2 regions of the Nonomuraea terrae genome follow, and region 2 is predicted to be linked to the other one. Evidence: riboswitches for the same ligand, from Rfam matches in the RefSeq annotation. Region 2 holds a riboswitch; the other holds the start of a gene.

Region 1 (11,232 bases), on a different contig from region 2:
GTTCCTCGTCCACCCCGTACGTCTCGTCGGGCACCGTGTCGAGGAACTCCAGCCGCGCCAGCAGCTCGGAGGCCGAGAAGTCGTCGTCGTGCAGTTGGGCGAGCCGTTCGAGGTCACGGTGGGAGAAGCGGGCGGCGAGCGCGGCGACGTCGGCGAAGTCGGCGACCAGGCCCTGCTCGTGGAAGGCGCGGGTGACGAGGCCGGCGGCGTCTTCGGCTGCGAGCACCGGCAACCCTGCGCAGGCGACCGGGGGTCGCTGAAGCGCCTCACGCAGGAGGTGGATCGCGCACGTCTCGCGGGTGACGGCGTCCTCGGCCGTGAGGCGGCCGGCACGGGCCGTCACCTCGGCGATCGCCGCCTCCAGGCCCGCCTCCCGCAGCGCGCCGGCGACGTCCTCCGCGACATCGGGCAGCGGCGTCTCCCCCGCCGTCGCGAAGACGAGGTCGTCGCCCATCCGATCGGTGAGACCGTGCGCCCGCAGCGCGTGAACGCCCGCGAGCGCCAGACCGTAACGCTCACCGACGGCGGACACGGCCGCCACCAGGCGCCGCTGGAAAGGAGGAAAGGCCAGTCCTTCGTGGAGCGGAGGAAGCGCCATGGGTCACGTCTGCCGACGGGTGCGGCGGGTGGAGGGGAGGTCGTGGCGGCCGGACAGGAACTCCTGGAACGTGATCTTGACCCTGATCACCGGACGGCGCCACCGGTCCTCCCGGTGGATGGCCCGGGCCATCTTCCGCGGCGACCGCCTGGCGAAGAACCAGCGCGCCCACGGGGAGCCCGGCCGCGCCAGCCGGAAGGCGCCGACCACGAGCATCGGCGGCACGAACAGCCCCGCCATCCCCGTCCAGATCTTGCCCTTGAGCAGCGTGACGACGGCGAGCAGCAGGTTGCCCACGATGAGCGCGGCGGGCGCGAGCGGGGTGCCGTAGTCCCAGGTGAGCGGACGCAGACCGATGAGCAGCAGGCCGGTGACGGCGACCGCGATGAACACCGCGTCGACCGACGTGCGCCCCTCCTCCTCCCAGTAGACGTCGTGCAGGTGCAGGATCAGCGCGAACTCGTCGAGCACGAGCGCGGACCCCACCCCGAACACCGACGCCGCGACGGCCGTGCCGATCTGCGAGCCCGGCGGGACGACGAGCATGGTGACGCCGCCGACCAGCATCAGCACCACGCCGAACACCACGTGGTGGATGTGCATCTCGCCCACGTTGATGTTGCGGAACCAGCCGATCTTGGCCCGGATCAGCCGGACGTTGATGCGGGTGGCGATGAACGCCGCGATGAGCATGACGAAGAAACAGAACAGCGGCAGCCGTCCTGTGGCGATGATGTTCTGCTGGAACCAGTTCCCCATGACTCTGGCTTCGATGGTACGAGCCGTACACCCCTGATCTGCGTCATGTGAGGAACGCCCGAAGCAGCGCGGCGGTGCCCTCCAGGTGTTCCGCGACCGCCCGCCGGGCCGCGTCGGGGTCGCCGGCCAGGATGGCCTCGGCGATGGCGCGGTGCTGCAGCGCGGAGTGCTCCAGGTTGACGTGCAGCATCGGGATGGCGTTCAGCAGGTCGCTGACCCGCGAACGGGCGTCCGCGCAGGTGGTGGCGAGCCGGGTCGAGCCGGTCAGCTCCGCGATGGACAGGTGGAAGGCCGTGTCGAGGCGGCGGTAGTCCTCCAGGCCGGCCTCGTTGAGGTCGGAGAGCCGGCGCAGCAGCAGGTCACGCTGCTCGCCGGTGAGCTCGGTGGTGGCCAGCACCTGCGCCGCGCCGCTCTCCACGGCCAGCCGGAAGGTGAGCGCGTCCGACAGCTCGGCCCTGCCCATCTCCTTGACGGCCTGGCGCAGGTCGCCGGGGTCGGGCTCGGACGGCTCGTACGTGACGAACGCGCCGCCGTAACGGCCGCGGCGCACGTCGAGATGGCCCGCCTCGGACAACGCCCTGATGGCCTCGCGCAACGTCACCCGGCTGATGCCGAGCCGGGCGGCCAGCTCGCGCTCGGGAGGGAGTTTGCCGCCCTTCGCGACCACGCCGAGTTTGATCGCCTGGAGCAGCCGCTCCACGGTCTCCTCGAAGGCGTTGCCCGCCCTCACCGGGCGCAACACCGTCATCAATCGCGCCGACTCGTCCAACGTGTCCTCAGGCCTTGACAAGCGATCCCGACATACTGATCAATGGTCTGAGACTAGCCCAATCAACGGGAAAGCGCGTCAGGCCAGATCGGAGCGGCGTAGCGTGAGCGATCCAGCGACCACGGGGTTCCTGTCCGTCCACGAGCTGCGCGACGAGGTGGCCATCGGGCGCATCGACACCGTGCTGCTCGCGATCGCCGACATGCAGGGCAGGCTGCAGGGCAAGCGGCTGTCCGCCCGCTACTTCCTCGACGAGGTGCTGCAGCACGGCTCCGAAGGATGCAACTACCTGCTCGCGGTCGACGTCGACATGAACACCGTGCCCGGCTACGCGATGTCGTCCTGGGAGCGCGGGTACGGCGACTTCGTGATGAAGCCCGACCTCGCCACGCTGCGCCGGGTGCCCTGGCACGAGGGCACCGCGCTGGTGATGGCCGACCTGGCCTGGCAGGACGGCTCCGACGTGGCGGCCTCGCCGCGCCAGATCCTGCGCGGGCAGCTCGACCGGCTGGCCGAGCGGGGCCTTGCCGCCTACGTCGGCACCGAGCTGGAGTTCGTGGTCTACGACGACAGCTACGAGCAGGCGTGGCGGCGCGCGTACCGCGACCTGACGCCGGCGAACCTGTACAACGTCGACTACTCGCTGCTCGGCACCGGCCGCATCGAGCCGCTGCTGCGCCGGATCCGGCGCGAGATGGAGGGCGCGGGCCTGTACGTCGAGTCGGCGAAGGGCGAGTGCAACCTCGGCCAGCACGAGATCGCCTTCCGCTTCTGCGAGGCGCTGCGCACGTGCGACAACCACGTGGTCTACAAGACCGGAGCCAAGGAGATCGCCGCCCAGGAGGGCCGGTCGATCACGTTCATGGCCAAGCCCAACGACCGCGAGGGCAACTCCTGCCACATCCACGTCTCGCTGCGCGCCCGCGACGGCAACCCGGTGATGGCGGGGGAAGGGCCGTACGGGCTCTCGCCGCTCGGCGCCCGCTTCGTCGCCGGTCAACTCGCCTGCCTGCGCGAGCTGACTCTCCTGTACGCCCCCAACATCAACTCCTACAAGCGGTACGTCCCCGGCAGCTTCGCCCCCACGGCCGTCAAGTGGGGGGTCGACAACCGGACCTGCGCGCTGCGGCTCGTGGGCCACGGCGCCTCGCTGCGCGTGGAGAACCGCGTGCCGGGCGGCGACGTCAACCCGTACCTCGCGGTGGCGGCGCTGGTGGCGGCGGGGCTGCACGGCATCGACGCCGAGCTGCCGCTGGAGGCCCCTTACGAGGGCAACGCCTACACCTCCGGCGCCGAGACCGTGCCGCACACGCTGCGCGACGCGCTGGCGCTGTTCGAGGGGTCGAAGCTGGCCAGGGAGGCGTTCGGCGACGAGGTGGTGGCGCACTACGCCAACAACGCGCGGGTGGAGCTGGCCGCGTTCGACGCGGCGGTGACGGACTGGGAGCTGTTCCGTGGTTTCGAACGGATGTGAAGATGCAGATCGTTGATCCGGCGACCGAGGCGGTCGTCGCCGACGTCGAGATGGCCGACGCGGCCGAGGTCGACCGGGCGGTGGAGCGTGCCAGGAGGGCCTATGCCGCCTGGCGCGAGGTCTCCCCCGGCGACCGGGCGCGGCTGCTGAGGCGCTTCGCCGACCTGGTGGGTGAGCACGGCGAGGAGCTGGCGCGGCTGGAGCTGGCCAACGCCGGTCACCCGATCTCCAGTGCCCGCTGGGAGGCCGGCACCGTCCGCGACGTGCTGCACTTCTACGCCGGCGCGCCCGAGCGCAACCACGGCAGACAGATCCCGGTGCCGGGCGGCGTGGACGTCACGTTCCAGGAGCCGCTGGGCGTCGTCGGGGTCATCGTGCCGTGGAACTTCCCGATGCTGATCATGTCGTGGGGCGTGGCGCCCGCGCTGGCGGCCGGCAACACGGTGATCGTCAAGCCGGCCGAGTGGACCCCGCTGACCGCGCTGCGGGTGGCCGAGCTGGCGCTCGCCGCGGGGCTGCCCGAAGGGGTGCTCCAGGTGCTGCCCGGCGAGGGGGAGGTCGCGGGGGCCCGCCTGGTCGAGCATCCGGACGTCGCCAAGATCGTGTTCACCGGCTCGACCGAGGTGGGCAAGGAGATCGCCGCCAAGGCGGGGGCGCAGGTCAAGCGGCTCACGCTGGAGCTGGGCGGCAAGTCCGCAAATATCATCTTCGCGGACGCGGACCTGGAAAAAGCGGCTAAAACCGCGCCTTATGCGGTTTTCGACAACGCAGGCCAGGACTGCTGCGCCCGCTCCCGCCTCCTCGTCCAGTCCTCGGTGTACGACGCGTTCATGGAGCTCCTGGCCGAGGCCGTCCGCGGGGTGAAGGTCGGCGACCCGCTCGACGAAACCACCGAGATGGGCCCGCTGATCAGCGCCGAGCACCTGGAGCGCGTCCGCGGCTTCGTGGACGGCACCCCGTACCTGCAGGGCTCGTGCCCGCAGGGCAAGGGCTACTGGTTCCCGCCGACCGTGCTGACCCCCGAGGTCACCGACCGGGCCTTCACCGAGGAGATCTTCGGCCCGGTCGTGTCGGTGGCGCGCTTCGAGGACGAGGCGGAGGCCGTACGCGTCGCCAACGACACCCCGTACGGGCTGAGCGGCTCCATCTGGACCCGCGACGTCGGGCGGGCGCTCCGCGTGGCCAGGGCCGTCGAGTCGGGCGCCCTGTCGGTGAACTCCCACTCCTCGGTCCGCTACTGGACCCCGTTCGGCGGCTTCAAGCAGTCGGGCCTCGGCAGGGAACTCGGCCCGGACGCCCTGGCGGCGTTCACCGAGACCAAGAACGTCTTCATTTCCCAGGAGTAGACATATGCGGCGGTTGCAGGATCGCGTGGCGGTCATCACGGGGGCGGGCAGCGGGATCGGGCTGGCCACGGCCAGGCGGTTCGCCGACGAGGGCGCGAAGGTGGTCTGCGCGGACATCGACGAGGACGCGGGCGCCAAGGCCGCGAACGACGTCGGCGGCCTGTTCGTCAAGGCCGACGTGACCGTGGAGGACGACGTCGTCAGGATGTTCGCCACCGCCCACGAGACCTACGGCAGCGTGGACATCGCCTTCAACAACGCCGGCATCTCCCCGCCCGACGACGACTCGATCCTGGAGACCGGTCTCGACGCCTGGCGCCGCGTCCAGGAGGTGAACCTGACCAGCGTCTACCTGTGCTGCAAGCACGCGATCCCGTACATGCGGCGCCAGGGCAAGGGCTCGATCATCAACACCGCGTCGTTCGTCGCGGTCATGGGGTCGGCGACCTCGCAGATCTCCTACACCGCCGCCAAGGGCGGCGTGCTGGCGATGTCGCGCGAGCTGGGCGTGCAGTTCGCCCGCGAGGGCATCCGGGTGAACGCCCTGTGCCCCGGCCCGGTGAACACGCCGCTGCTGCGGGAGCTGTTCGCCAAGGACCCGGAGCGGGCGCAGCGACGCCTGGTGCACGTGCCGGTCGGGCGTTTCGCCGAGGCGTCGGAGATCGCGGCGGCGGTGGCGTTCCTGGCCAGCGACGACGCCTCGTTCATCACGGCCAGCGAGTTCCTGGTGGACGGCGGCATCTCCGGCGCCTACGTCACTCCGCTGTAGGAGGATCCATGCGTCCCGTCATCGGCATCACCACGTACGTCGAGCCGGCCACGTTCACGGTCTGGCAGGACATGACCGTCGCGCTCCTGCCGTACATGTACGTGGAGGCGGTCGTCCGCGCCGGCGGGCAGCCCGTGCTGCTGCCGCCGGCCGGCGCGCCGGTCTCGGCGTTGCGCGGGCTCGACGGGCTGGTGCTGGCCGGCGGCGGTGACATCGACGCGGCCCGCTACGGCGAGCCGGCGCACGAGCGCACCGGATACGTCCGCGAGTTCCGCGACGAGGCCGAGTTCGCGCTGCTCGCGGCGGCCCTCGACCGGGGCCTGCCGTACCTGGGGGTCTGCCGCGGGATGCAGGTGCTCAACGTCGCGCTCGGCGGGAGCCTGCACCAGCACCTGCCCGACGTGGTGGGGCACGCGGGCCACTCCCCCGCCCCCGGGCGGTTCGGGCACCTGCCGGTCACGGCCGTGCCGGGCACCCGGCTGGCCAAGATCCTCGGCGAGCAGCCGGTGACCGTCCCGCACTACCACCACCAGGCCGTCGCCCGTCTCGCGCCGGGCCTCACGGCCACCGCCACGGCCGAGGACGGCACGGTCGAGGCCGTGGAGCTGGACACGCCGGGGTTCGTCCTGGCGGTGCAGTGGCACCCGGAGGCGGGCGAGGACGACGCGCTGTTCGAGGCGCTCGTGCGGGCCTGCTGAGGCGACCGGTGCGTCACGCCCGAATCCACCCGGACGCGACAAGACCCCCGTCACGGCACTAGGCTGACGGACATCACCGGCAAAACCGCGCGGGAGAGCACCCTGACAGCCGGTCAGTGGTCCCTGAAGGAGCAAGCCCTCCCCGCGAACCTCTCAAGGCAAAGGACCGCGCGGACTCGGACAGGAAACCCGGCTCAAGCGGACAGCCGCCCACCGTCGTGCGGCTGCTGACCTGGCCGGAGCTCCCGTCCGGAGGTGACCTCTGGAAAGCAGGCCCGTCTGGGTCTCGCCGAAGGTGAAAGTCCGGCAAAACTCGGGCGAAGCTCTCAGGCATCCATGACAGAGGGGGAGGATGCTGGCATCCGATCCTGTCCTGAGGTGCGACAAATGTCCCGACCTACGCCGCTACGAGACGTCCACGAGAGCCTCGGCGCCACACTCACCGACTTCGCCGGGTGGCTCATGCCGCTGCGGTACGGCAGCGAGGCCGCCGAGCACAGGGCCGTACGCGAAGCGGCCGGGCTGTTCGACCTGTCCCACATGGGCGAGATCTTCCTGACCGGGCCGCAGGCCGGCGAGGCGCTCGACTTCGCGCTGGTCGGCCACCTGTCGGCGCTGACGCCCGGCAGGGCCCGCTACACCATGATCGTCAACGAGCGCGGCGGGGTGCTGGACGACCTCATCGTCTACCGGCTCGGGGACGAGGAGTTCATGGTCGTCGCGAACGCCTCGAACTACGAAAAAGTTGGAAATGAGCTCAAAACTCGTGCGAAGGCGTACGACGCGGTGGTCGAGGATCGCTCCGACCAGTACGCGCTGATCGCCGTCCAGGGACCCCGTTCCCAGGAGATCCTCGCCACGCTCACCGACGCCGACCTCGGCGGGCTCAAGTACTACGCGGGCCTGCCCGGCCTCGTGGACGGCCGCCGGGCGCTCATCGCCCGCACCGGCTACACCGGCGAGGACGGGTTCGAGCTCTTCGTCGCCAATCAGGACGCCGTGCCGCTCTGGCACGCGATCACCGCGGCCGGCGAGCCGTACGGGCTCAAGCCCGCCGGCCTGTCCAGCCGCGACACCCTCAGGCTCGAAGCCGGCATGCCGCTGTACGGCAACGAGCTGAGCGCCGAGCTCACTCCGTTCGACGCGGGGCTGGGCCGGGTGGTGAAATTCGACAAGCCGGGCGACTTCGTCGGCAGGTCGGCGCTGGAGGCGGTCAAGGACGACACGCCGAAGCGCCGCCTCGTCGGGCTGGTCGCCCGGGGCCGCCGGGTGCCGCGTCACGGCTACCCGGTCACCAAGGACGGCGCCGTCGTCGGCGAGGTCACGAGCGGTGCGCCCTCCCAGTCCCTGGGAAAGCCCATTGCGATGGCCTATGTCGACACCGGCGCCGACTCAGGCCTGGCTGTGGACATCCGGGGCAGCCACGAACCCGTGGACCTGATCGAGCTGCCCTTTTACAGGAGGAACAAGTGAGCAACATCCCTGACGACCTGAGCTACACCAAGGAACACGAGTGGGTCTCCGGTATCGACGACGGACTCACCGTGACCGTGGGCATCACGGCGTTCGCCGCCGACTCCCTTGGTGACGTCGTCTACGTGCAGCTCCCCGACGTCGGCACGAACGTCGAGCATGGTGACTCCATCGGCGAGGTGGAGTCCACCAAGTCGGTGAACGAGATCTACACGCCGGTGGGCGGCGAGGTCGTCGAGGTGAACCAGGCTGTCGTCGACGACCCCAGCCTGGTCAACAGCGACCCGTACGGCGAGGGCTGGATGTTCCGGGTGCGCATGGAAGGCGAGCCCGAGGACCTTCTGTCGCCGCAGGAGTACACCGCACTCACCTCAGGCGAATCCTGACCATTTTGTAGCCGGGGCCCCGACCGGGCCCCGGCCCGCACACGAAGGGCGCATCAATGGCGATCAGCGTCTTCGATCTGTTCAAGGTCGGCATCGGCCCGTCGAGCTCGCACACCGGCGGCCCGATGGCCGCGGCGCACAAGTTCGCCCGCGGCCTGCACCACGATGGCCTGCTCGACCAGGTCGCCCGCGTCGAGGCCATCCTGTACGGCTCACTCGGCCTGACCGGCAAGGGCCACGGCAGCGACAAGGCCGTCCTGCTGGGCCTGTCAGGCGAGAAGCCGGAGCTCGTGGACGTCGACACCGTCGACGCCCGCATCGCCGCCATGCGCGAATCGGGCACCGTCCAGCTGTACGGCACCCACGAGATCCCCTTCGCCGTCGGCGAGGACCTCGTCTTCGAACGGAAGATCTCGCTGCCCGAGCACCCCAACGGCATGCGCTTCACCGCGTACGACCAGGCGGGCGGCAAGCTGCGGGAGAAGGTGTACTTCTCGGTCGGCGGCGGCTTCGTCGTGGACGAGAACGCCACCGGCGCCGACCGCATCAAGCCCGACGACACCGTCCTGCCCCACCCCTTCACCACCGGCGAGGAGCTGCTCAAGCTCTGCTCCAGCACGGGCCTGTCGATCTCCGGCCTCATGCTGGAGAACGAGAAGGCGTTCGGCCGCACCGAGGAGGAGATCCGCGCGGGCCTGCTGCGCCTGTGGCAGGTCATGTCGGAGTGCGTGGCCCGCGGCATCTCCAAGGAGGGCGTCCTGCCGGGTGGCCTGAAGGTCAGGCGGCGCGCCAACCAGCTCTACCGCCGCCTGCAGGCCGAGCCGGCCGAGAAGGACCCGCTGCAGGCGATGGACTGGGTGGCGCTGTTCGCTCTGGCGGTCAACGAGGAGAACGCCGCCGGTGGCCGCATCGTCACCGCGCCGACCAACGGCGCCGCCGGCATCATCCCGGCCGTCCTGACGTACTACAACCGTTTCGTCCCCCACGCCGACGACGAGGGCGTGATCCGCTTCCTGCTCACGGCGGGCGCCATCGGCGTGCTGTTCAAGGAGAACGCCTCCATCTCCGGCGCCGAGGTCGGCTGCCAGGGCGAAGTGGGCTCGGCCTGCTCGATGGCCTCGGCCGGCCTCACCGAGGTCCTCGGAGGCACCCCGGAGCAGGTGGAGAACGCCGCCGAGATCGGCATCGAGCACAACCTCGGCCTGACCTGCGACCCGATCGGCGGCCTCGTGCAGATCCCGTGCATCGAGCGGAACGCGGTGGCCTCCAACAAGGCCATCACGGCGGCCCGCATCGCGCTGCGCGGCGACGGCCGCCACTACGTGGCCCTCGACAAGGCCATCAAGACCATGCGCGACACCGGCCGCGACATGCTCGACAAGTACAAGGAGACCTCACGCGGCGGCCTGGCCGTCAACGTGATCGAGTGCTGACTAACGACGCACGTGCAGGCGGACGACGGACGGTGTTTCGTCGTCCCTGACCTCACGGCGGATGCGGCCGACGATGTCCTGGTCGAGCTTGCTCACCACGGACCCCACGTCGGCCGCCGACGGGCACGTCACGCTGACGCGCAGGCCGTCCGCGGCGACCCGGACGCCGGCCCGGCCGAGGCCCTCCACGCCCTTGAGACCGACGAAGAGCATGGCGGTGCCGGTGCCGTTGTGCGCGCCGCGCCGGCCCCAGCCGAGGGCGAGCAGCAGCCAGCGCAGCGCGACCAGGGCCAGCAGGAGCAGCGCGAGGGCGAGCATCCACAACGGCCACGGCTCCTCGGCCAGTGTCCGGTGGAACTGGGCGGGCAGCACCTTGGCGTTCGGGGGCAGGTCGAAGAGGCGGTCCTGGCCGCGTAGCCACGCGTACGCGCCGAGACCCAGCAGCGTCGCGCCGACGATCGCCAGGCCGATGCGGTTGCCTGCGTACTGACGCATCACATGCCCTTCCTGCGCAGGCGGACGACGACCTCGCCGGTGCCGAGGGTGCCGACGCCGGCCAGGCGATCGCCCACGGCGGTGCCGACCTGCCGGAGCATCGAGCCCGGCGTCTCCTCACCGGTCATGACGGTGACCTCGATGGTGCGGCGGCGCAGGCGTACCCGGGCCTTGTCCACGCCCGCCACCTGCTGGGCGGCGGCACGCAGCGTGCGGCGCAGACCCGGGCGGGTGATGCCGATGACGATCAGCGGGTCGGACGTCTCCACCGGCACCAGCCTGGAGCGGCCCGGCACGACCGCGAGCAGCAGCATCAGCGTGCCGAGCCCGGCCAGGACGAGGGCCGCGGCCTCCGCCTCCGGCCACGTCGTCCTGCCGGCCAGCTCGACCAGCTCGTTCACCGGGACCCAGCCGAGCGGGGCGCCGAGCAGCCCCGAGACGATCTCCGCTGTGGTCGCCCCCAGCCCGCCGACCAGGGCGAGCGCGACGGTGACCCCCGGAACGGTACGCGCGGGCCTGAGCACCTTCCTCGCCCGGCGCAGGCCGGTGTTCCGCGGGGCGGCTGCGACACCGGGCAGTATCTGCTGAAGCGTGGTCATCACAACGACAGACGTACACGGGTGGCGCCGGGCCAGAACCGCGCCCTCGCCGCCCGTTTGCCCGATCATTACGGGTTCGGCGGCGAAGCCGAGTTCATTTTCGTGATATGTCGTTACGCTGCATGTATGGATGACCGCCAGCGCTACGACCGCGCCACCGCGGCTCTCGAACCTCCCTTCGCCGCCGTCGACCTGGCGGCCATCCGCGCCAACGCCGCCGACCTCGTACGACGTGCCGCGGGCAAGCCCATCCGGGTGGCGAGCAAGTCCGTGCGCAGCCGTCCGCTGCTGGAGCGCATCCTCGCCATGGACGGCTTCCGCGGCGTCATGGCGTACACGCTGCCCGAGGCGCTCTGGCTGGCCTCCCACGGATTCACCGACATCCTCGTCGCTTACCCCACCGCCGACCGGCACGCGCTGGCCGCTCTCGCCG
Region 2 (11,232 bases):
GTCCCCGTCACGCCCGACACGCCCCCCACGCTTTCGCAATTGCGGGCATATTGCCGCGATAGGCTTCCCCCGCATGCGGCGCCCCGTGGCCTGCGGCTGGTTCCCCGGCTGCCTCTGCTGCCCAACGGCAAAACCGACCTGATGCGCCTGAGGGCAGGAACCTGACGAGTTGCGGCTGCGTCATAGAGGGAGAAGGAGGGAGCCTTTTATGGACGAGACCCGCAAGATGTGGGCATCCGCGGCCATCGTCGGCGTGATCGTCGTCGGGGGAGCCTCAGTCGCGGCGGCCGCTTCGGCGGGCAAGCTCGACCAGGTGGCGAGGGAGACCCGGGCCGTGGTGGAGAAGGCCCCGCAGGGCTCGACGACCCCGTCCGCAGGGCCGTCCGAGGACGACATCGTCGTCTCGACGCAGGTCAACCCCAACCCCGGCGAGGTCCTCGAACACTGGACCGACGAGCGCATGGAGCACGCCGAGCCCATGCCGATGCCGGTGATCACCTTGGACGAGGAGCAGCTCGCGGAATAAGTCCGGGCCGCGCACGGTTGGCATAGTGGGCGTTCTGTCCCTTTTTTTACCCTGCAACGTGCGCACGGGAACAAATGACGGCGATTGGCGTTATTGCTACTGGTGCGCCGTGCGAGCAACGAAGCCGCCCCACCACAACAAGCCTGATCGCTTCGACTCCGTACGGAGGAGGTGTCCTCATGCCCAGAACCGCCGTGGCGACCCCACCAGCAACTCTCGACCAGCTCCTTGAACGAGGGCGAGCCCAGGGTCACCTTTCTCTGGCGGAGCTGCGTGACGCGTTCGCGAAGACCGGCATCAGCCCCTCTGAAGGCCGCACCATCCTGCGGGAACTGTCAGAGGCCGGCGTGAGCCTGGCCGCCGAGAACGAGGCGTCCGCCAGCACTGCCCCCAGGAAGACCAGCCAGAAGAATACGGCGACGACCAAGAAGACCTCGCGCTCGAAGACTACCGGCCGCAAGGCCGCGGAGGCAAAAACCGCCGACGCCGCCAGGGGCGTCACCCCATCGGAGCCCAAGCCCGAGCACCTCGAGGACGTCCCCGACGACGTGGCGCTCACCGAGGACGTCGACAACGAGCAGATGGACCTCGACGACACCCAGTCCGTCATGGGCGACTCGGTGCACACCTACCTGAAGTCCATCGGCCGCCGCACGCTGCTCACCGCGGCGCAGGAGGTCGAGCTGGCCCGCCGGATCGAGGCAGGCCTGTACGCCGAGTACAAGCTGGAGACCCACCCCGACCTGCCGGACTCCCTCAAGGACGACCTGTACATGGTCGTGGAGGACGGCAAGGAGGCCAAGGACCACATGCTGGAGGCCAACCTCCGCCTGGTGGTCTCGGTGGCCAAGAAGTACACCGACCGCGGCATGTCCCTGCTGGACGTCGTCCAGGAAGGCAACCTGGGACTGATCAGGGCGGTGGAGAAGTTCGACTACACCAAGGGCTTCAAGTTCTCCACGTACGCCATGTGGTGGATCAGGCAGGCCATCCAGCGCGGCTTCGCCGACTCGGCGCGCACCATCCGGCTGCCCGTGCACGTACTGGAGATGCTGTCGAAGCTGTCGCGGATCGAGCGTGACATGCACCAGCGCCTGGGCCGTGAGCCCACGCCCGAGGAGCTGGCCGTCGAGCTCGACAAGACCCCCGACCAGATCGAGGAGCTGCTGCGCACGAGCCGCCAGCCGATCTCGCTGAACGCCACGATCGGCGAGGACGGCGAGACCACGATCGGCGACCTCATCGAGGACGTCGACTCGCCGGAGGCGTCGGAGATCGTCGACCGCCAGCTGCTGGGCGACCAGCTGCGGGGCGTGCTCGACAACCTCTCGCCGCGCGAGTCGAAGATCATGGCTCTGCGCTTCGGCCTGGTGGACGGCAAGCCGCACACCCTCGACGAGATCGGCAAGCACCTGGGCCTGACCCGGGAGCGGATCCGCCAGCTGGAGAAGGAGTCGCTCTCCAAGCTGCGCCACCCGAGCAACACGCGCCCGCTGCTCGACTGGGCCAGCTGAGACACCGAAGAGCCCCGGCCTCCCCGGCCGGGGCTCTTTCGCGTGCTGGGACGCTAGCGGGTGGCGGGGACCGGGCGCGGGATCCTCGGGATGCCCCACATCCGGTTCTCCTCGCGCAGCGTGCGCAGCCGCTCGACCTCGGAGGTCCACATGGCCCCGGCCGGCGTGGCCTTGGCCTTGCGGCGCGCGATGCGGTCGTCGTAGGACTTCACGCCGAACGTGGCCCGCTGGCCCGCCTCCGCCGCCCGCAGCGCCTCGGTCAGCGCCTTGTCGAAGGCGATGCCGGCGGCCATCAGCTCGAGGTCGTCGGCCCCGGCCGCACGCAGCTCACGCAGCGTCGCCTCGGCCTCGCGGGCCTTGTCGAGCAGCTCGGGGAACCCCTTGGAGATCTCCTGGTCCGCGTGGTAGCGGACCTCTGCCTCCCGGCTCACCCGCGGACGGAAAAACGCCATCGAACCGGCCCCTTCACGCTGTACGTTCACTCGTTCACCGGCAAGAGTACGCCGTCGCGCGACACGGGCGGAAATCGCCCTGGAGCGACCGCCTTTACATAGTAAGATGATCACCATGCCCGCCAAACGACCGTCCGTCCCCCTCTCCCGCGAGCGCATCATCGAGGCCGCGCTCCACATCGCCGACAGCCAGGGCCTGCGCCGGCTCACCATGCGCCGCCTGGGCGACGCCCTGGAGGTGGAGGCCATGGCGATCTACCACCACCTCCCCCGGGGCAAGGAGGCGCTGATGGACGCCCTGGCCGAGCACGTCACGGCCGTCCACGTCGAGCCGGGCCCCACCTGGCAGCAGACGGCCAAGGCGTGGTGCAGGGCGGGCCGTGAGCTGCTGCGCGAGCATCCCGGCGTGCTCGCGCTGGCGCTGACCAAGCCGCCCAAGGGAGCCACCGCCGTGGCCGTCAGGGAGCAGACCGAGCAACTGGCCGAGGCGGGCCTGGACAACGCCGCCGAGGCCGTACGCGCGCTGCGGGCGTTCGTGTTCGGCAGCGTGGCCGTCGAGGTGCAGCAGTCCGGCTGGGCCGACCCCGCGGTCGACCAGTGGGTCAGGCGGGACGAAAGAGCCGATATGGACTTCGAGCGCGGACTCGACGCTTTGCTCAAGGGATTGCAAACGTGATGCGCGTGTCGCGCTTGGCCCGTTATCCTGCATAAGGCACGCTGTGTCAAAGGTCACACGTTCCGGGGATCCTCCTGTAACAGTCAAAAGGGGCTATGTCCGAACGCGTGGCACGCGTCGCACACTTGCCAGGAACAACCCGAGCCAGGCTCCCACCCCAGGTCACCGGGAGCACCCACGAGATATCCGGAGGCACGATGATGTGCCCGCACGACCCACCCTGTCCGGACGCCGAGGCACCGGACCGTGAGGCGGCACGCACCCTCGCCTGCCACCCCGAGCAGGGGTGGAGCCTTCTCTGCAACGGCGTCGTCCTGTTCGAGGACACCGGTGAGCTGCTGCCCAGCGGCATCGTCATCGCGCCGCACCGGCCCGTGGCCGGCGCGGTCTGACTCACCCGGAGGCGATCCCGGCTACGCGTAGCGGGTGATCCACTCCGCCACGATCTCACCCACCCGGGCGGGGTCACGCTTCAGGTCGTGCCCCTCCCCCGGCAGCACCACCAGGCGCGCGGCGTCCTCGGCGTCGGGCACGCCGAACGGGTCACGGTCCCCGTTGACGACCAGCACGTCCACTCCGGCGCCGCGCAGCTCGCCGGCCCGGGAGCGATCCGGCTTCCCCGGCGGGTGCAGCGGGAAGGCCAGCGCCACGACCGCCGCCGCGCCGACCGCCTTCGCCGTACGGCAGGCGACCCGCGCCCCGTTGCTCCGCCCGCCCTGCACGACGGGCAGACCGGGCAGGCGCGTACGCAGCTCGTCCAGGACGGCCTCCCACGCCTCGTCCTGCCGGGCCGGCGAGCCGGGCGCCCGCGCCCCCGCCACCCGGAACGCCTGTGTCACCCTGGCCACGCTGGCGCCCACGGCGAGCGCGGCGTCGCGGACGGCCAGCAGGTCGGGAGCGTCGACGCCGCCGGCCGACCCGTGGGTCAGCACCAGCAGCAGCCGCGGCCGCGCGGCCTCGTCGATCTCGACCAGCGCCGGCCCCCGCGGCGTCATCACCTGCATGCCAGCACCGTACCTGGGGAGGATGCCAAGTTGGCTCTCAGGTCTGATGACGGCGAGGCTCCCAGGCTGGATGATGCACTCATGCCAGACACACGCCCGCTCCGGGACGAGCTGCAGGCCACTCTCGACGCGCGCCGCGACCTCGGCCCCGACTACGAGCCCGCGCTCATCGACTCGTTCGTCGACCGCATCGACGCGACGATCACCGCCCGCGTACGCGCGGAGCTCGACCACCACGGGGCCGCCCCGCGCAGGAAGCCGCCGGCCTCGCAGCTGATCCCGCTCGCGCTGGGCTCGATGGGCCTCGGCATCCCGCTGACGGCCATCGGGGCGGCGCAGGCAGGAGGGGTCGGCCTGTTGATCGTGTGGCTGGCGATCGTGGTCATCAACGTGGCCGCCGCGGTGGCGATCATCCGCCGCCCCTGAGACCGGTCAGGCGTCGCGCTGGTAACGCAGCCGCACCTCCGCGGCCAGCGTCTCGTCCTCGTGCTCCAGCCCGTACGTCCAGACCCGGTCGGCGTCGTCGGCGCGCCCGCGCAGCGGAAGCGTGCGCGCCAGCAGCTCGATCGCCAGGGCGCCCGTGCGCGGGTCGGCGCCGTCCTCCAGGCTCTCGGCGAACTCGGCGCAGGCCAGCTCCAGATGCGCGATGCCGAGCTGGACGCGCAGCCCCGGCATCTCGTCCGCGGGCGCGAACTCCAGGGCGTCCAGCAGCACCTCGGCGGCCGCCCCCGGCTCGCCGTGCTCCATCATCAGGTCCGCGAGCTGCTGCGCCGCGTGAGCGCCGACCCCCTCGTCACCCGCCTCCATGCTCGTCTCCATGGCGGCGCGGAACTCCCGCTCGGCCTCCTCCAGGTTCTGCGCCCGCACGGCCAGCCGGGCCAGCGCGAGGTGGGCCAGCGGCACGTACGCGGCCGTGCCGACGCCCAGCACGGCCTGCCAGGCGGCCCTGGCCTGGTCGTCGCGCCCCTCGCGTTCGAAGCCCTGGGCGAGGTGGCAGGCGGCCTGGGCGGCGAACTCGGGATGCCCGGTGGCCAGCGCGGTGCGGGCGGCGGCCCTGGCGGCCTCGACCTCGCCGCGTTGCTCCAGCACCACGGCCAGCCCGACGGCGGCCTGCGCCCGGTCGGGCTCCTCGTGGTCGGCGGCGAGCTCGGACAGGATGGCGGCGGCGCCCTCGAGGTCTCCGCGTTCGGCGAGCAGGCGGGCGGTGTCGAGGGGCGAGGTCTGCAGCTCTGATGACGTCAAGGAGGCTCCTCGGGGCGACGGTCGCCCCGAGCCTAACGATTTCCGGCGATCATGTCTGCCCACTTGCCGCCGAAGGACTGGCCGGATCGGTCGGCCCCGGCCGGTCCTTCGGCGCGCGGGCTCAGTCCTCGTACGCCTCGAGGGGCGGGCAGGAGCAGACCAGGTTGCGGTCGCCGTAGGCCTGGTCGATGCGGCGCACCGGCACCCAGTACTTCCCGTCGCGCAGCGAGGGCACCGGGTAGGCCGCCTCGCTGCGGGTGTACGGGTGCGGCCACTCGTCAGCGGTGACCGCCGCGGCCGTGTGCGGGGCGTTGCGCAGCGGGTTGTCGCTCTTGTCGTAGTCGCCGGAGGCCACCTTGGCGATCTCGCCGCGGATGGCGATCATGGCGTCGACGAACCGGTCGAGCTCGCCGAGGTCCTCGCTCTCGGTCGGCTCGATCATGAGCGTGCCGGCCACCGGGAACGACATGGTCGGCGCGTGGAACCCGTAGTCGATGAGCCGCTTGGCCACGTCGTCCACGGTGACGCCCGTCTCCTTGGTGATCTGCCGCAGGTCGACGATGCACTCGTGCGCCACCAGGCCGCCGCGGCCGGTGTAGAGCACCGGGTAGTGCGGGGCCAGGCGCCTGGCCAGGTAGTTCGCCGACAGGATGGCCTGCTCGGTGGCCGCCTTGAGGCCCTCGCCGCCCATCATCCTGGCGTACGCCCACGAGATCGGCAGGATGCCCGCCGATCCGTACGGGGCCGCCGAGACCGGACCGACCGGGGCGCCGTCACGCAGCGGGTGGCCGGGCAGGTAGTCGGCCAGGTGCGCGCGCACCGCGACCGGGCCGACGCCGGGGCCGCCGCCGCCGTGCGGGATGCAGAAGGTCTTGTGCAGGTTGAGGTGGGACACGTCGGCGCCGAACGCGCCCGGCTTGGCCAGGCCGACCAGGGCGTTGAGGTTGGCGCCGTCGACGTACACCTGGCCACCGGCCTCGTGCACCTTCTCGCAGATCTCGGTGATGGTCTCCTCGTACACGCCGTGCGTCGACGGGTACGTCACCATGATCGCCGCGAGGGCGTCACGGTGCTTGGCGATCTTGGCGTCGAGGTCGGCTAGGTCGACGTTGCCGTTGTCGTCGCAGGCCACGACGACGACCCGCATGCCGGCCATGACGGCGCTGGCGGCGTTCGTGCCGTGGGCGGAGGACGGGATGAGGCAGACGTCGCGCTCACCCTGGCCGCCCGCGCGGTGGTAGGCGCGGATGGCCAGCAGGCCGGCGAACTCGCCCTGGGAGCCGGCGTTCGGCTGGATGGAGACGGCGTCGTAGCCGGTCACCTCGGCCAGCCAGCTCTCCAGCGTGCCGATCAGCTCGCGATAGCCCTCGGACTGCTCCTCCGGCGCGTACGGGTGGATCGCGGCGAACTCCGGCCAGGTGATGGGCTCCATCTCGGTGGTCGCGTTCAGCTTCATCGTGCAGGAGCCGAGCGGGATCATGGAGCGGTCGAGGGCGATGTCCTTGTCCTGGAGCTTGCGCAGGTAGCGCAGCATCGCCGTCTCGGAGCGGTACTGGTGGAAGACGGGGTGCGTGAGGTAGTCGCTCTCGCGCAGCAGCGTGTGAGGCAGCGCGTCGGCGGCGCCCTCGATGTCCACACCGGCGGCGGGCGCGCCGAAGGCGGCCCACACCTTGGCGATCTCGGCGGCGCCGGTCTTCTCGTCGCAGGAGACGGAGACGTGGTCGGCGCCGGCCTGCCAGAGGTTGACGCCCCGCTCGGCGGCGGCGGCCACGACCTCGGCGGCCCGGCCGGGCACGCGGGCCAGCACGGTGTCGAAGAACTCGTCGTGCACGACCTCGACCCCGGCCCGGCGCAGCCCGTCGGCCAGGACGACGGCGTACCGGTGCACCCGGTGGGCGATGCGGCGCAGGCCCTCGGGGCCGTGGTAGACGGCGTACATGCTGGCGATGACGGCGAGCAGGACCTGGGCGGTGCAGATGTTGCTGGTGGCCTTCTCGCGGCGGATGTGCTGCTCGCGGGTCTGCAGGGCCAGCCGGTAGGCGGGGCCGCCGTCGGCGTCCACCGACACGCCGACCAGGCGGCCCGGCAGCTGCCGCTGCAGCCCCTCGCGTACGGACATGTAGGCGGCGTGCGGCCCGCCGAACCCGAACGGCACGCCGAACCGCTGCGAGGAGCCGATCGCGATGTCGGCGCCCAGCTCCCCTGGGGCGGCCACGAGCGTCAGGGCCAGCAGGTCGGCGGCGGCCACGACGAGCGCGCCCGCCTCGTGCGCGGCGACGGCCACGGCGCGGAAGTCGCGCACCCGCCCGGAGGCGCCCGGATACTGGACGAGCACGCCGAAGCACTCGGGCAGCTCGCCGTCCAGCGCGTGCTCCACGAGGGTGATGCCGAGCGGCTCGGCGCGGGTGGCCAGCACGGCCTTGGTCTGCGGCAGCGCGTCGGCGTCGATCACGAACACCGAGCTCTTCGACTTGCCCGCCCGGCGGGCCAGCGTCATGGCCTCGGCGGCGGCCGTGCCCTCGTCGAGCAGCGACGCGCCGGCCACCGGCAGGCCGGTGAGGTCGGAGACGACCGTCTGGAAGTTCAGCAGCGCCTCGAGACGGCCCTGCGAGATCTCCGGCTGGTACGGCGTGTACGCGGTGTACCAGCCCGGGTTCTCCAGCAGGTTGCGCCGGATGACGGCGGGCGTGACGGTGTCGTAGTAGCCCAGGCCGATCATGGAGGTGAGCACGCGGTTGCGCCCGGCCAGGGCGCGCAGCTCGGCGATGGCCTCGGCCTCGCCGATCGCGGCGGGCAGCTTGAGGCTGTCCTTGGCCCTGATGGCCTCGGGCACGGCCACCGCCACCAGGTCCGCCACGGACTCGAAGCCGACGGCCTCGAGCATGCGCTGCTGCTCGGACTCCGAGGGCCCGATGTGCCGGGACGAGAAGGGCGGTGCGGTCAGGTCGGTCATGGAGGTGCCTCCCGAGGCTATGGAGACCGGCGCCAGGGCGCGGGCGAGTGCCGGATCTCCCCCTCTGTCAACGGGACCTGAGAGCTTCACCCCGGTGGGGCTTGCACCGTCGGTGAGGCGCGTCTGGCGAACGCGCCTGCTTTCCAGAGTTGCCTCGCCCAGCGGTACCGGATGCCTGAGAGATTCCGGGGAGGGTTGCTCCTTCGGCGCCCCGGGATCAGTGCCCGGGGACTCTCCCGCACGGGGTCGTCAGCCTTACCCGTCCTAGATTACTACGGTGCGCCGGGATGGTGAGGATCGGCCGGGTTCGCCGGCCTGTCGCGGGAGCCCGGATCAGCCGATGCGGCGCGCGCGGCGCCGGCGGGCGAGTTCGTCAGCGGGGTGGTCGGCCGGGACGGTGTCCTCGACCGCCGCGCGTTCCCCCGGCAGCTCCGCGAGGGAGCCCTCGACCTCTCGCCAGACCCGGCCGAGCGCGATGCCGAACACGCCCTGGCCGCCCTGGAGCAGGTCGATCACCTCGTCTGCGGAGGTGCACTCGTAGACGCTGACGCCGTCGCTCATGAGGGTGATCTGCGCGAGGTCGGCGACGCCGCGGTCACGCAGGTGCTGCACGGCCGTGCGGATCTGCTGCAGCGACACTCCCGTGTCGAGGAGCCGCTTGACGACCTTGAGCACCAGGATGTCGCGGAAGCTGTAGAGGCGCTGCGAGCCCGAGCCCTGTGCGGCCCTTATCGTGGGCTCGACCAGGCCCGTGCGCGCCCAGTAGTCGAGCTGCCTGTAAGTGATGCCGGCCGCCGCGCAGGCCGTCGGCCCGCGGTATCCGATGTCGTCCGGCAGCGTCGCCGGCTGCTCGTCGAAGAGCAGGCCCTGCTCCCCGGCACGCTGCCGCGCACTCTCGCGCCGCACCGGATCTTCCTGGCCGGCCGTCTTACCCTCGCCGCTGCTGACCGCCACGCGGACCTCCGGCTTTCTCTCATCCCGTGGCCTGATCTGGGGGTTGGTAAAGTGCGGCCACGGGTTTCACTTGCACCGTAGGACCGTGACCATGCTCAGTCAACGATCCGGCTCGGCGCGTCGTGAAGCGTAAATGCACTGAAATACCTACCCCGCCCGGCCGAAGTCCTCGGGAGTGATCGTGTCAAGGAACTCCCTGAACTTCTCCACCTCGTCCTCCTGGTCGTCGGGGATGATCACGCCCGCCTCCTGCACGACCTCCTCGCTGGCGAAGATGCGCGCCCCCGTGCGCAGGGCGAGCGCGATGGAGTCGGACGGCCGGGCGCTGACCTCCACGCCGTTGGAGAAGACGAGATCGGCGAAGAAGATGCCGTCGCGCAGCGCGACGATGTTGACCGCCCGCAGGCCGACGCCGAGGGCGCTCAGCACGTCGCGGAACAGGTCATGAGTGAGTGGCCGCGGCGGCGGCTCCTCCGCCTGGGCGAGGGCGATGGCCGTGGCTTCGGTCATGCCGATCCAGATGGGCAGGAACCGTTCCCCGTGTGCCTCCTTGAGCAAGACGATCGGCTGATTTGTGGGCATCTCAACTCTTACGCCCACGACCTCCATCTGCAACACGGGCTGCTCCGTAATCCTGACCGGTCACCCGGCACAGCTCTTCGAACATCGCTTCTGGCTGAATGGCTCTTCGTTTCAACGTAACACCCGCAGGGCCCGGAATGTGCCCCCGCCTCCCAGCTCGCCCCGGCCTCAACCTCCGAGGACCGACCGGACTCCCGTGCGCACAAGGGACGCGTGCAGATCGAGCAGGAGCGTGGACAGCTCCCTCGCCGCCTCGTCGGCCTCGCCGATGGCGCCGGGGGCGCGCCGCTTGAGTATGGGGGCGACGGTCTGCTCGACCAGGCCGCACTCGCGCTCGGCCGCCGCCTTGACCGCGCGCAGGTGGCGGGCGTGCAGGCCGAAGCGGGACAACGAGCCGACGGTGCGGGCCACGGTGAGGGCCTCCTCGTCGTAGCGGCGGGCCACCGGGGCGAGCAGGCCGTAGTCTTCGAGCTCCTCGAGGGTCTCCTCGTCGATGCCGGCAGCCTCCAGCAGCTCGGCCCGGCTGAGCCTGACCTCCTGCTTGTCCTGCAGCACGCGGGGGCGGCCGAAGCTCTCGGCCATCTTGTCCTTGATCACCCGCAGCGGCAGGTAGTTGTCGCGCTGCTCGGTGAGGATGAAGCGGAGCTGCTCGACGTGCAGGTGGGTGAACTTGCGGAAGCCGGACGGGCTGCGCTCGGGCTCGATCAGGCCCTCACCCTCGAGGAACCGGATCTTGGAGACGGTGACATCGGGGAACTCGCCCTGCAGCAGGGCGAGCACCTCCCCGATGCTCATGTGCGAGCGTGCGGCCTGTGAGCTCATGCCGCCTCCCGCAACGGCTCCCCCGCTGGGGACGTCTCCATGGGTCGCTCACTCCGCCCGCTCATGCGCCTGGGTTGCCGCGCATCAGGAAAAGAAGGCGGAACTTGCCGATCTGCACCTCGTCTCCGGAGTGCAGCGGAACCTCCTCGATCCGCTCGCGGTTGACGTAGGTGCCGTTGAGGCTGCCCACGTCGCGCACGGAGAACTGGCCCCCGCGGTGCCGGTAGAACTCGACGTGGCGGCGGGAGACCGTGATGTCGTCGAGGAAGATGTCGCTCTCCGGGTGGCGCCCGGTCGTGGTCAGGTCTTTGTCCAGCCTGAAACGGCTGCCCTGGTTGGGGCCCCTGGTCACCGTGAGCAACGCCGCGCCGGGCGGGAGCTGCTCGACGAGCGCCCGCTCGGCCAGGAGCATGTCGCCTGTCTCAGCCTCGTACGCCTCGATTCCCGCGACGGAGATCGTCGACGTGGTGTCCCCGGAGACCTCGGGTCTGGTCAGCGGTGACCCAC

The links. A riboswitch is a leader RNA that binds a small molecule or an ion and turns the genes downstream of it on or off. The one in region 2 is predicted to bind glycine.
Region 1: it holds a riboswitch for glycine, as region 2 does, so the genes downstream of both, gcvT (glycine cleavage system aminomethyltransferase GcvT) here and gcvP (aminomethyl-transferring glycine dehydrogenase) in region 2, are expected to answer to the same signal.

Annotation. Positions count from the first base shown of each region.
Region 1 covers NZ_JBITLL010000007.1:684,897-696,128, reverse strand. Annotated here, with positions in the region: gene ACIBP6_RS37345 (hypothetical protein) at 1-598, opposite strand, end outside; gene ACIBP6_RS37340 (hypothetical protein) at 602-1,357, opposite strand; gene ACIBP6_RS37335 (FadR/GntR family transcriptional regulator) at 1,401-2,105, opposite strand; gene ACIBP6_RS37330 (glutamine synthetase family protein) at 2,230-3,600, shown strand; gene ACIBP6_RS37325 (aldehyde dehydrogenase family protein) at 3,603-4,946, shown strand; gene ACIBP6_RS37320 (3-oxoacyl-ACP reductase) at 4,951-5,715, shown strand; gene ACIBP6_RS37315 (gamma-glutamyl-gamma-aminobutyrate hydrolase family protein) at 5,724-6,413, shown strand; glycine riboswitch at 6,494-6,592, shown strand; glycine riboswitch at 6,666-6,766, shown strand; gene gcvT (glycine cleavage system aminomethyltransferase GcvT) at 6,801-7,886, shown strand; gene gcvH (glycine cleavage system protein GcvH) at 7,883-8,272, shown strand; gene ACIBP6_RS37300 (L-serine ammonia-lyase) at 8,329-9,705, shown strand; gene ACIBP6_RS37295 (hypothetical protein) at 9,706-10,200, opposite strand; gene ACIBP6_RS37290 (DUF6286 domain-containing protein) at 10,200-10,799, opposite strand; gene ACIBP6_RS37285 (amino acid deaminase/aldolase) at 10,926-11,232, shown strand, end outside.
Region 2 covers NZ_JBITLL010000003.1:191,529-202,760, forward strand. Annotated here, with positions in the region: gene ACIBP6_RS13360 (AMP-binding protein) at 1-165, shown strand, start outside; gene ACIBP6_RS13365 (hypothetical protein) at 209-526, shown strand; gene ACIBP6_RS13370 (RNA polymerase sigma factor) at 706-2,040, shown strand; gene ACIBP6_RS13375 (hypothetical protein) at 2,094-2,492, opposite strand; gene ACIBP6_RS13380 (TetR/AcrR family transcriptional regulator C-terminal domain-containing protein) at 2,608-3,168, shown strand; gene ACIBP6_RS13385 (DUF5999 family protein) at 3,369-3,560, shown strand; gene ACIBP6_RS13390 (alpha/beta hydrolase family protein) at 3,582-4,172, opposite strand; gene ACIBP6_RS13395 (hypothetical protein) at 4,254-4,598, shown strand; gene ACIBP6_RS13400 (tetratricopeptide repeat protein) at 4,605-5,414, opposite strand; gene gcvP (aminomethyl-transferring glycine dehydrogenase) at 5,536-8,367, opposite strand; glycine riboswitch at 8,425-8,519, opposite strand; glycine riboswitch at 8,520-8,616, opposite strand; gene ACIBP6_RS13410 (MerR family transcriptional regulator) at 8,701-9,321, opposite strand; gene ACIBP6_RS13415 (bifunctional nuclease family protein) at 9,469-9,939, opposite strand; gene ftsR (transcriptional regulator FtsR) at 10,072-10,725, opposite strand; gene ACIBP6_RS13425 (FHA domain-containing protein) at 10,787-11,232, opposite strand, start outside.